One region of the Streptosporangium sp. NPDC050148 genome, then DNA from elsewhere that is predicted to be linked to it. Evidence: predicted binding sites of a transcription regulator. Region 1 holds the regulator's gene; each other region holds the start of a gene.

Region 1 (3,269 bases):
TGGCCGAGGCGGGCGCGGCCTCGGCCCCCGGCGTCGACGTCACCGCCGGAGACGTGAGCCTGCGCAGGATCGTCCACCACACCGTGGACGAGGTCACGAAGCTGGTCGAGTCCTACCGCTTCAACGTCGCGGTGGCCCGGATGATGGAGCTGACCAGCGCGGCGCGCAAGGCCATCGACTCCGGGCCCGGCGCCGCAGACCCCGCGGTCAGGGAGGCCGCGGAGGCACTGGCGGTCATGCTGTCGCTGGTCGCGCCGTACGCGGCCGAGGAGGGCTGGGAGCGGCTGGGCCACACCGGTTCGGTCGCCCTGGCGGGCTGGCCGGTGGCGGACCCGGCGCTGCTGGTCCAGGAGTCCGTCACCTGTGTCGTCCAGGTCGCGGGCAAGGTGCGCGACAGGCTGGAGGTCTCACCGGAGATCTCCGAGATCGACCTGGAGGCGCTGGCCCTGGGGTCGGAGAAGGTCCGGGCCTTCCTGTCCGGCGAGCCGCGCAAGGTCATCGTCCGCGCGCCCAAGCTGGTCAACATCGTCCCCTGAGCGGTGACCCCGGCCTCTCGCGGGGCGTCCGGACCGGCCGTGACCGGGGAACCGGGGCGGGGAGGGGCCGGGAACCCAGGGCCCCGGCCCTCCGGCCCTGGTTCTGACCCTGACTCGGGGACCCTGACCTTGGCTCAAGGACTCGAACCCTGACCCTGGCTCAAGGACCCGAACCCTGACCGGACCCGGGAGTCCGAGGGGCCGGTGAGAACCGTTGAGAACGCCGATGGGCGGCACCCCCTTCGAGGGGTGCCGCCCATCGGCGTGTACCGCTTCGTGCGACGCGTCGTGTCCCGATGCCCTAGAGCCGTGTGCCCCGGAGCTCGTGTGCCTCAGAGCTTGCGGAGGACCGCCACGACCTTGCCCAGGACGGTGGCCTCGTCACCGGGGATCGGGTCGTAGTTGGGGTTGTGCGGGACCAGCCAGACATGGCCGTCCCTGCGCTTGAAGGTCTTCACGGTGGCCTCACCGTCGATCATCGCCGCGACCACGTCGCCGTTGTCGGCCACGGGCTGCTGGCGCACGACCACCCAGTCGCCGTTGGCGATGGCCGCCTCGATCATCGAGTCACCGGTCACCTGGAGGAGGAAGAGCGTGCCCTCGCCGACGAGCTGCTTGGGCAGCGCGAAGACGTCCTCGATGCTCTCCTCGGCGAGGATCGGGCCACCGGCGGCGATGCGCCCGACCAGCGGCACGTAGGCGGCGGTCGGCCGGCTGACCGGTGCCTCGTCCTGGTCGGAGTCGGGATCCACCCAGAGCACCGGCTCGCCGGGAAGGCGCACCTCGAGGGCGCGGGGCCGGTGCGGGTCACGGCGCAGGTAGCCCTTGCGCTGCAATGCCGTCAACTGGTGCGACACGCTGGAGGTGCTGGTGAGCTGCACGGCCTCACCGATCTCGCGCATGGACGGCGGGTAGCCGCGCTGCTGCACCGAGTCCCGGATCACCTCAAGGATCTTCCGCTGCCTGGGGGTGAGGCCAAGGGAGTCACGCCTTCGCACCGCCAGGTCGCTGACGGCCGAACCGTTCTGGTCGTGCTGGCTCATACGAACTCCTCGCCTCCCGATCTGTATTGAACACGTCGCACACAGCGACCATATCTCGGCCCAAGATCATATTCAAACAATTGTTCGAATGTCCTCGATATCGGCCACGCCGTGGTGTACAACATCGTACGGGAGTTCGATCGACATCGTGTTCGATTCGCCGATCTTTCTTCGACATGTGTTCGGCCAGGTCGAGGGGATGGGGGCCACCATGAAACCGACCACGACGACACCGCGATCCACGTCCGCGTCCCGATCCCGGGCGGCATACCGGTCCTCAGGGGCCTCTGGGGCCTCTGGCGCACCGCGTCTGCGGCTCGTGCCGCCGCCGAGACCGGAGCCGGGGCCGGTGCGGGAGCAGGGTCCGGGGCGAGAGGCGGATCCGGCACGACAGGCGGGCCCGGGGCGAGAGGCGGGCCCGGCCAGACGGACGGGCCCGGCCTGGGAGCCGGGGCCGGGGCGGGAGGCCGACCCGGCGCGCGGGTCCGGGCGTGGCCCCGGAGCGCGTGGCTCCGGAGCGGCCGGAGGGCCCGATCGTGCGCGGACGGCGCGGCGCGGGGGAGCGCCGGCCGGTCCGGCGGGTCCGGGGGGACCGGGTGATTCCGGTGGTGCCGCGGAGGCGGTTCCCGCGCTGTTCCGCTCCGGGGCCCCCCTTTCCGGCTCCCGGCCCGCACCGCCCGGATCCGGCCGTGGGGCCGCCCGCTCCGGCGAGTCCGGACGTGGCCGGGGTGGGCGCGCCGAGACCCGGCGCGGAGCCGCCAGGTCCGGCGCCACCCGGTCCGGCTCCTCCGCTCGGACCGGCACCTCCCGGGCCGATGCCTCGCGGAACGATGCCTCACGGACCGGTGTTCCCGGGCCCGGTGCCTCCCGCTCGGGCGTCGCCCGCTCCGGTGGGCCGGCCGCGCCCGAGGTCGTCCCGTCCCGCCCCGGCCGCTCTCGCCCTGGAAAGCGCTCCGGTACGTCCCGCTCCAGCGCGCCCCGGTCAGGTGTGCCCCGCTCCGGCACGTCCCGCTCCGGCGCCTCCGGGGCCGGTGCTCTCCGGCCGGTCGCGTCCCGGCCCGAGGCGGTCAGGCGGCCTCTCCGGCTCACCCGGCGTGGGAGGATCGTGGCGGCGGTGACGCTGGTGCTGTTCACCCTGGGAGTGCTCTGGATCGGCGGGCGCATCGACACGATCTCGGCGGGCGAGCCGGCCGGAGGGCGGGGCCCGTCCCCGGTCACGGCGCACGTCGGCGACACGCCCTGGAAGGGCGACACGCCGTGGAGGGTCGTGGAGGCGCCGGCGTAGCGGAAGGGCCGTCCCGTTGGTCGGCCGCATCACAGACCCCGGCGGGCCCCGCGGCCCGGCGTTCCGGTCCGGCACCGGACTCGACCTTCTCCGGAGCCTGCTGCCGTAAGGGGGGCGTCTCCGGGCGCGCGATCTCACCGCGCGCCCGGGACCCGCGCCCGGGACCCGCGCCCGGGACGCGAGCGGGGCACGGGTGAAGCGGGCGGGACGGTGGGCGAAGCGGTTGACGTGCGGGCAGGGCGCGGGGGAGGCGGCCGGCCCGGGGGCGGGACGCGGTGGGCGGAACGGGTGAGGCACGACAGAGGCGTGGGCGGAGCGGTGGCGTGCGGGCGGGGCGTGGGTGAAGCGGGTGACCCGGGGGGCGCGAGCACATCGGGCGGACCGGCGACACGCCGGGGAATAACG
Region 2 (3,269 bases), on a different contig from region 1:
CGGTCCGGGACGGTCCGGGACCGCCGTCCGCGCGGGCGCATCGGCCGGATGTCCGATCCCGCCCCTCGCGCGGGCTGGCAGAATCCATCAGGTGACGATTCGGGTGCTCATCGCTGACGACCAGGAGCTCGTGCGGACAGGGTTCCAGATGATCCTGGACGCCCAGCAGGACATGGAGGTCCTGGCGACGGCCGCCAACGGCGCCGAGGCCGTCGAGCTGGCGCGCAGGCTGCGGCCCGACGTGTGCCTGCTGGACATCCGGATGCCCAAGCTGGACGGCCTGGAGGCCACCCGCATCCTGGCGGGGCCGGGGGTGACGGACCCGATGAAGGTGGTCATCGTCACCACCTTCGACCTGGACGAGTACGTCTACGGCGCGCTGCGGGCCGGCGCGACCGGCTTCCTGCTCAAGGACAGCGGGCCGACGCTGCTCATCGAGGCGATCCGGGCCGCCGCGGCCGGTGACGCGCTGGTCTCGCCGTCGGTCACCGTACGCCTGCTCGCGCACCTGGCCCATCCGCGGTCCGGGGCGAGCCGGCCCCCGGCCGAGCCGCTCACCGAGCGCGAGCTGGACGTGGTCCGGCTGGTGGCCAGGGGGCGGACCAACCAGGAGGTCGCCGCCGAGCTCTTCGTCTCGCTCTCCACCGTCAAGACCCATCTGGGGAGCATCCAGGCGAAGCTGGGCGCGAGGAACCGGGTGGAGACCGCGGCGTGGGCCTGGGAGTCCGGCGTCGTGAGCTGAGCGGAGCCGCGGGAAACAGGCGGGAAACGGGGCCGGAGGGGCAACGCGGGACGGACGGGCCGGACGGGTCCGATTAGCGGAAGAGCCTACGGGATAGGAAAGAGGCAGGTCCTCGGCGCATGGCGGGGGGAGATATACATGCGCTCTATCCCATCTCTACAGAAAAGGGCAACCTCGGCCGTCTACCTCGCGCTCACCGCGCTGGTGCTCGCGGCCACCGCCCTGGTGGTGTTCGAGCGCGCCCGCGGCAGGCGCCTGGTCGTGGAGATCTCCAGGCTCGGTGGCGACCCCCGGTCCCCGGGCGCGGAGGCGGTCTTCGGAGCGGTCACCGTCTTCGCGATTCTGATCATGCTCTTCGCCGGGGCCGCGATCGCGTGCGCGGTGGCGTACCTGAACTGGCTGGTCCGCGCCCGCCGGTACGCCGACCTGCCCGCGATCTTCCCGGTCCTGGCGAGCTGGCTCGTGCCGGTGGTCAACCTGTTCGCTCCCGCGCTGCTGGTCGACCGGCTTTGGTGGGCCTCCCGGCCGCCGCTGGACCGCCGCGAGCGCTGGGTGGCGCTGCTGTCCGCGTGGTGGCTGAGCTGGCTGGTCGCGCTCACCCTGGTGCTGGTACGGCTCTGGCCCGGCGCCTCCCACGGGGGCGGGAGCCTGACCGGCTTCGGGATGCTCGAACTGACCGCGGTCGTGGTCGCCTCCCTGCTCTGCGGGGCGACCGTCCGGCAGATCAGCGCCGTCCAGGCCGCGGGCGCCGGGCACCGTCACCGGGAACCGGCCGGACGCCGCCTCTCCCGGCCTCCGGCGGAGACGTCCGCGCCCCTCGCCACGACCGCATCCGCGTCCCCGGACCCGCAGGACTCCCCTCCCGTCTCCGCGTCCACCGCCCCGTCGGCCTCCCCGCCCGTCCCCCCGACCGGCTCCCGGGAGGCGGACACCCGCGAGGAGGGGCCGCGACGGGCCGGGCGACCGGCCCCGGAGCAGGTGCCGCAGACCGCACAGGAGCCCGTCCGGCGGGAACGCGCCCAGGAGGTCCACCCCGCCGGGCAGTGAACCCCGGCGGGAGATCGGGACAGGGCGATCAGGGCGGGGCGTCGTCCCATGCCCGGACCAGCAGCCAGTCGGCGCCCGCGGTGTCGAAGCGGAGCTCGTAGGTACCGGCCCGGCCGCCCGTGGCGGCCTCGGCCCGCCAGAACCGGCGCTCTCCCGGATCGGTCTCGGAGATCTTCCACCACTCGCGTGCGACCACCCAGTGGTCGAGGACCCGGTGGACGGTGTAGAGACGGTCGCGCCAGACGAACTGGACGGGCCTTCCCTCGCGGGTCCACACCTCGACAGGGTCGCCGTAGAGTCTGCTCACAACGGTCTTCTCCCCGCGGCTTTCGGACGAGCACCCGGGGGAAGGCGGGCCTGGAGTATCGAACATACGTTCTCACGCCGCCGGACGCAAGTCACCGGGCCGCTCACGAGAGGGCCGGTGCCCGCCGGGGCGCGGACTCCGGAGGTCACGCCGTACGCCGGGCCGATCGGCATGGACGGCGCACTCCGGCATCACCGGCTCTCCGGCCCCGGACCGGCGTACGACCACGGGCTCCCCCGCCACACGGGACGCACCGGCGGCGGACGGCCGGGAAAAAGTGCGGCTGCCGCTGTTGCGACCGCCGACGCGCGACAACGGATCGGTAGGCTGATCCCCTCATGTGACGGCGTATGCGGTTAGGTACAAGGGTGAACAACCTCAGTCCCGACGAACCCCTGCAGATCGGCCGATACCGCGTGCTCAGCAGGCTGGGGCGGGGCGGGATGGGCACGGTCTACCTCGGCGCGTCCCCCGACGGGCAGCAGGTCGCCATCAAGGTCATCAACCCCGAGTACAGCCAGCACGAGCGGTTCCGGATGCGTTTCCGCCGCGAGGCCGACGCGGCGCAGCGGGTCCGCAGGTTCTGCACGGCCGCGGTCATCGAGGCGGCGCTCGACGGCGACCAGCTCTACGTGGTCACCGAGTACGTCGCCGGCCCGAACCTGGAGGAGGCCGTCGACTCCGGCGGGCCGCTCCGCGGCTCCAGCCTGGACGCGCTGGCCGTCGGGGTGGCGACCGCGCTGACCGCCATCCACGGCGCCGGGGTGGTGCACCGCGACCTCAAGCCCTCCAACGTGCTGCTCTCCCCCGTCGGTCCCCGCGTGATCGACTTCGGTATCGCCCGCGCGCTGGACACGCTCAGCGGGATGACCGGGACCGGCGAGATCCTCGGCACCCCCCGCTACATGGCGCCCGAGGTGCTGCGCGGCGAACCGGTCTCGGCCGCCTGCGACGTGTTCTCGTGGGGCTGCCTGATGGCCTTCGCCGCCAGCGGCCGGGCGCCGTTCGGCGGCGAGGCGCTGCCCGCGGTGCTGTACCAGGTGCTCAACACCGAGCCCTCCCTGGAGGACATGGAACCCGCGCTGCGCGGGATCGTCGGCCACGCCCTGGCCAAGGACCCCCGGCGCAGGCCCACCTCCCAGCAGCTGCTGGACCACCTGGTCGGCCGCTCCG
Region 3 (3,269 bases), on a different contig from region 1:
ATCTCCAGGGGGATGGCGGTCGCCCCCGGCCCCTTGCCCACCACGATGTCGACGCGGAAGTCCTCCATCGCGAGGTAGAGCATCTCCTCGGCGGGCCTGGCCATCCGGTGGATCTCGTCGATGAACAGGACCTCGCCCTCCGACAGGGTCGACAGGATCGCCGCGAGGTCACCGGCCCGTTCCAGTGCGGGCCCGGAGGTGATCCGGAGCGGCACCGAGAGCTCGGTCGCGATGATCATGGAGAGGGTCGTCTTGCCGAGTCCCGGGCCGCCGCTCATCAGCACGTGGTCCGGCGGCCGGTTGCGCCGCAGCGCGCTCTGCAGCACCAGCGAGAGCTGCTCGCGCACCCGCGCCTGGCCGATGAACTCGTCCAGCCGCTTGGGCCGCAGCGCCGCCTCGATGTTCTGCTCGTCGTCCTCGGCGTCCGGCGACACCAGGTCCCGCTCGCTCACGCCCGTCCGCCTTCCCTCGCCGGCCACAGGTCCGTCATCGCACGCTCAGCACCCGCAGGGCGGCCTTGAGCAGGGCCGCCACCGGCGGGGTGCGGCCCTCGGCCAGCGCCGTGTCGGCCTGGGGCGCGACCGCGGCGACGGCCTCGTCGGCGTCGCGGGCCGAGTAGCCGAGCCCGACCAGGCCGGAGTGGACCTGGTCGCGCCAGACGGGCACCGGGGCGTCGCCGTTGAGCGCGGCGGTGACGGCCTCCTCTGGGGTGCCGAGCTTGTCCTTGAGGTCGACGATGATCCGCTGGGCGCCCTTGGGGCCCACCCCGGGGACCCTGGTCAGCGCCTTGACGTCGGCGGCGGCCACGGCCATCCGGAGCGCGTTGGGGGTGTGCACCGCCAGCATCGCCAGCGCGACCTTGGGGCCGACCCCGCTGGCCGCCTGGAGCATCTCGAAGATGCCGCGCTCGTCGTCGGTGGCGAAGCCGAAGAGCGTCAGCGACTCCTCGCGGACCACCAGCGAGGTGGCCAGCCGCACCTCCTCGCCCTGCCTGAGCGTCGCCAGCGTCGTCGGCGTGCAGTGCACCCGGACGCCGACACCGCCGACCTCGACGATCGCCCCGTCGGGCGCGATCGCGGTCACCTGTCCCCGAACCGAGGCGATCACGTGCTGGTTCCTCTCGAGTATCTGGCCGTCCCGCCCCGGCCGCGGAAGTAGGCCGCGGCGGTCGTCTTCGGGCCGCTCGCCGCCCTGGCCTTGGCCGCGGCCTCGGCCAGCCTGTTCTGAGCGCCGCCCCGCCAGACGTGGCAGATGGCCAGGGCGAGCGCGTCCGCGGCGTCGGCGGGCTTGGGCATGGCGTCCAGCCGGAGCAGGCGGGTGACCATCGTGCCGACCTGCTGCTTGTCGGCCGTGCCGCTGCCGGTGATCGCGGCCTTGACCTCGGACGGCGTGTGCAGCGCCACCGGCAGCCCCCGGCGGGAGGCGCACAGGATCGCCACCGCGGAGGCCTGCGCGGTGCCCATCACGGTCCTGAGGTTGTGCTGGGCGAAGACCCGCTCCACGGCCACCGCGTCGGGCTCGACCTCGTCGAGCCACTGCTCGATGCCGGCCTCGATCGCCACCAGCCGGGCGCCGATCTCGTCGTCGGCGGGGGTACGGACCACCCCGACCCTGACCAGGTTCAGCGGCGCCCCGGGCCGCCCCTCGACCGCGCCGAGCCCGCATCGGGTCAGCCCGGGATCGACCCCCATCACCCGCAGCTCGGGCACCCGCACCGACACGCCTCCGCTCGCCGAACACCTGTTCGGTGGCAGACTCTACCGCGTGCGGGCACGGCGCGCACGGCTCTCGCGGGCCCGGCGGCCGGTGTCAGCCGGGGTCAGCCGGGGTCAGAAGGAGTCGAGCATGTACGGGGTGGCGCGGAAGGCCGTCTCCAGGACCCCGAGGACACCTGCGACATCCGCGGCACCCGCGGCACCCGGGGCGCCCGTGACACCGGTGGCGTCCGGGGATGCGGTGCCGGAGGGGACGGTGAGCGCCCCCGAGCGGTGCAGGGTGGCCGCCGGGACGCCCGCGAACAGCGCGGAGAAGCCCCCGGCGGTGAGGACCGGCACGGAGCCGGGCGGGGCCTCGGCGGGACGGGCCTCGCCGGCGCCACCGCGGACCGAGAGCCGCCAGGCGCCGGAGTTGGCGGGGCGGTGGGGATCCTCGACCCGGACGACGGTGTCGAGGGTGACGCCGTCGGGGAAGCCCCGGCCGGCGACGGCGGCGGGCAGGTCGACCACCCGGAACATCCAGCGGGTCTGGGTGACCTCGTCCTTCTTGCGTTCACCGATCAGCCAGAAGACCGGGTCGTCGGGGGCGACGATGGCGCGGACCGACGTGGCGATCGAGGACGAGGAGCCGACCAGCGACCACAGGGTGCGGGCGGTGGCCTCGGAGCCGGCCAGCAGGGCGTCGACCTCGATGTCGTCGCCGTCCCAGCGGTAGATCACGAACCCGTCGTCGGCCAGGTAGAGGAAGTCGTCCTCCTCCTCCAGCCACAGGCGCCAGGTCGGCTCGTCCCAGCAGATCGGGCCGGAGGCGCGGGCGCCGGCGTGCACCCGCCCCATGATCTCGATCACCTCGGCGGCGTCGCCGGGCCCCATCCGGCGGACCGGGGACCGCTCGGCGGGCCCGATCGCGCGCAGCGCCTCGGCCGGGAAGGTGGCCCGGTGCAGGGCTCCGGCGTGTTCCCAGCCGAGCGAGCGGTAGACGCGGGTCGCGGCCGGATAGAGCGCCGAGACCGGGTGCCCCAGCTCGGCGCAGCGGTCCACGGTGGCCCGCAGGAGCATCCGGCCGACGCCGCGCCCGCGGTCCTCCGGGGCGACCGTCACCGAGGCGACGCCGCCCATGGAGATCGGCCTGCCGTGCCACCACTGGGTGAAGTCGTTGATCCTGCTGGTGGCGATCAGCCGGGGGCCGTCGGCGACGCCGAGATACCTGCCGGCCTCCAGGACCGGGACGACCTGTGCCCGCCAGTCCTCCAGGTCACCGGACGGGATGATCCCGAAGGCGCGCCTGCGGTTGTCGAGCACCGCGTCGAGGTCGTCGGCGGTCAGGGGGCGTATCTCCACGAGCGGACAAGATAGTCGGCTGCCTCCCCGCCGGGCCAACCCTTTTTCGCGGCCCCCGGTCCCGCCGCCCTCAGAGGTGCTGGGTGGCGGGGTCGGCGTCCCGGGCGCGGCCGACCCGCTCGCGGAGCCGGTCCAGGCGGGTCATCACCGGCGTGGCCGAGATGCCGTGCACGACCAGGGAGGCCAGCACCGTGAAGGCGACCACCGCCCACA

What was found. The regulator LexA, encoded in region 1, represses DNA repair genes until DNA is damaged. The targets are predictions, from matches to a motif close to TCGAACANNTGTTCGA.
Region 2: a site for LexA is predicted at 2,155-2,170, ahead of ACZ6RT_RS17845 (DUF6504 family protein). Genes of this name have one in related genera too.
Region 3: a site for LexA is predicted at 1,733-1,748, ahead of ruvC (crossover junction endodeoxyribonuclease RuvC). Genes of this name have one in related genera too.

The regions. Positions count from the first base shown of each region.
Region 1 is NZ_JBVJIA010000001.1:118,935-122,203, forward strand. It holds gene leuS (leucine--tRNA ligase) at 1-536, shown strand, start outside; gene lexA (transcriptional repressor LexA) at 869-1,579, opposite strand; gene ACZ6RT_RS00540 (hypothetical protein) at 2,685-2,864, shown strand.
Region 2 is NZ_JBVJIA010000014.1:81,631-84,899, reverse strand. It holds gene ACZ6RT_RS17855 (response regulator transcription factor) at 92-742, shown strand; gene ACZ6RT_RS17850 (DUF4328 domain-containing protein) at 881-1,789, shown strand; gene ACZ6RT_RS17845 (DUF6504 family protein) at 1,818-2,096, opposite strand; gene ACZ6RT_RS17840 (serine/threonine-protein kinase) at 2,465-3,269, shown strand, end outside.
Region 3 is NZ_JBVJIA010000028.1:48,841-52,109, forward strand. It holds gene ruvB (Holliday junction branch migration DNA helicase RuvB) at 1-452, opposite strand, end outside; gene ruvA (Holliday junction branch migration protein RuvA) at 487-1,107, opposite strand; gene ruvC (crossover junction endodeoxyribonuclease RuvC) at 1,104-1,700, opposite strand; gene ACZ6RT_RS27770 (GNAT family N-acetyltransferase) at 1,830-3,056, opposite strand; gene ACZ6RT_RS27775 (cation:proton antiporter) at 3,127-3,269, opposite strand, start outside.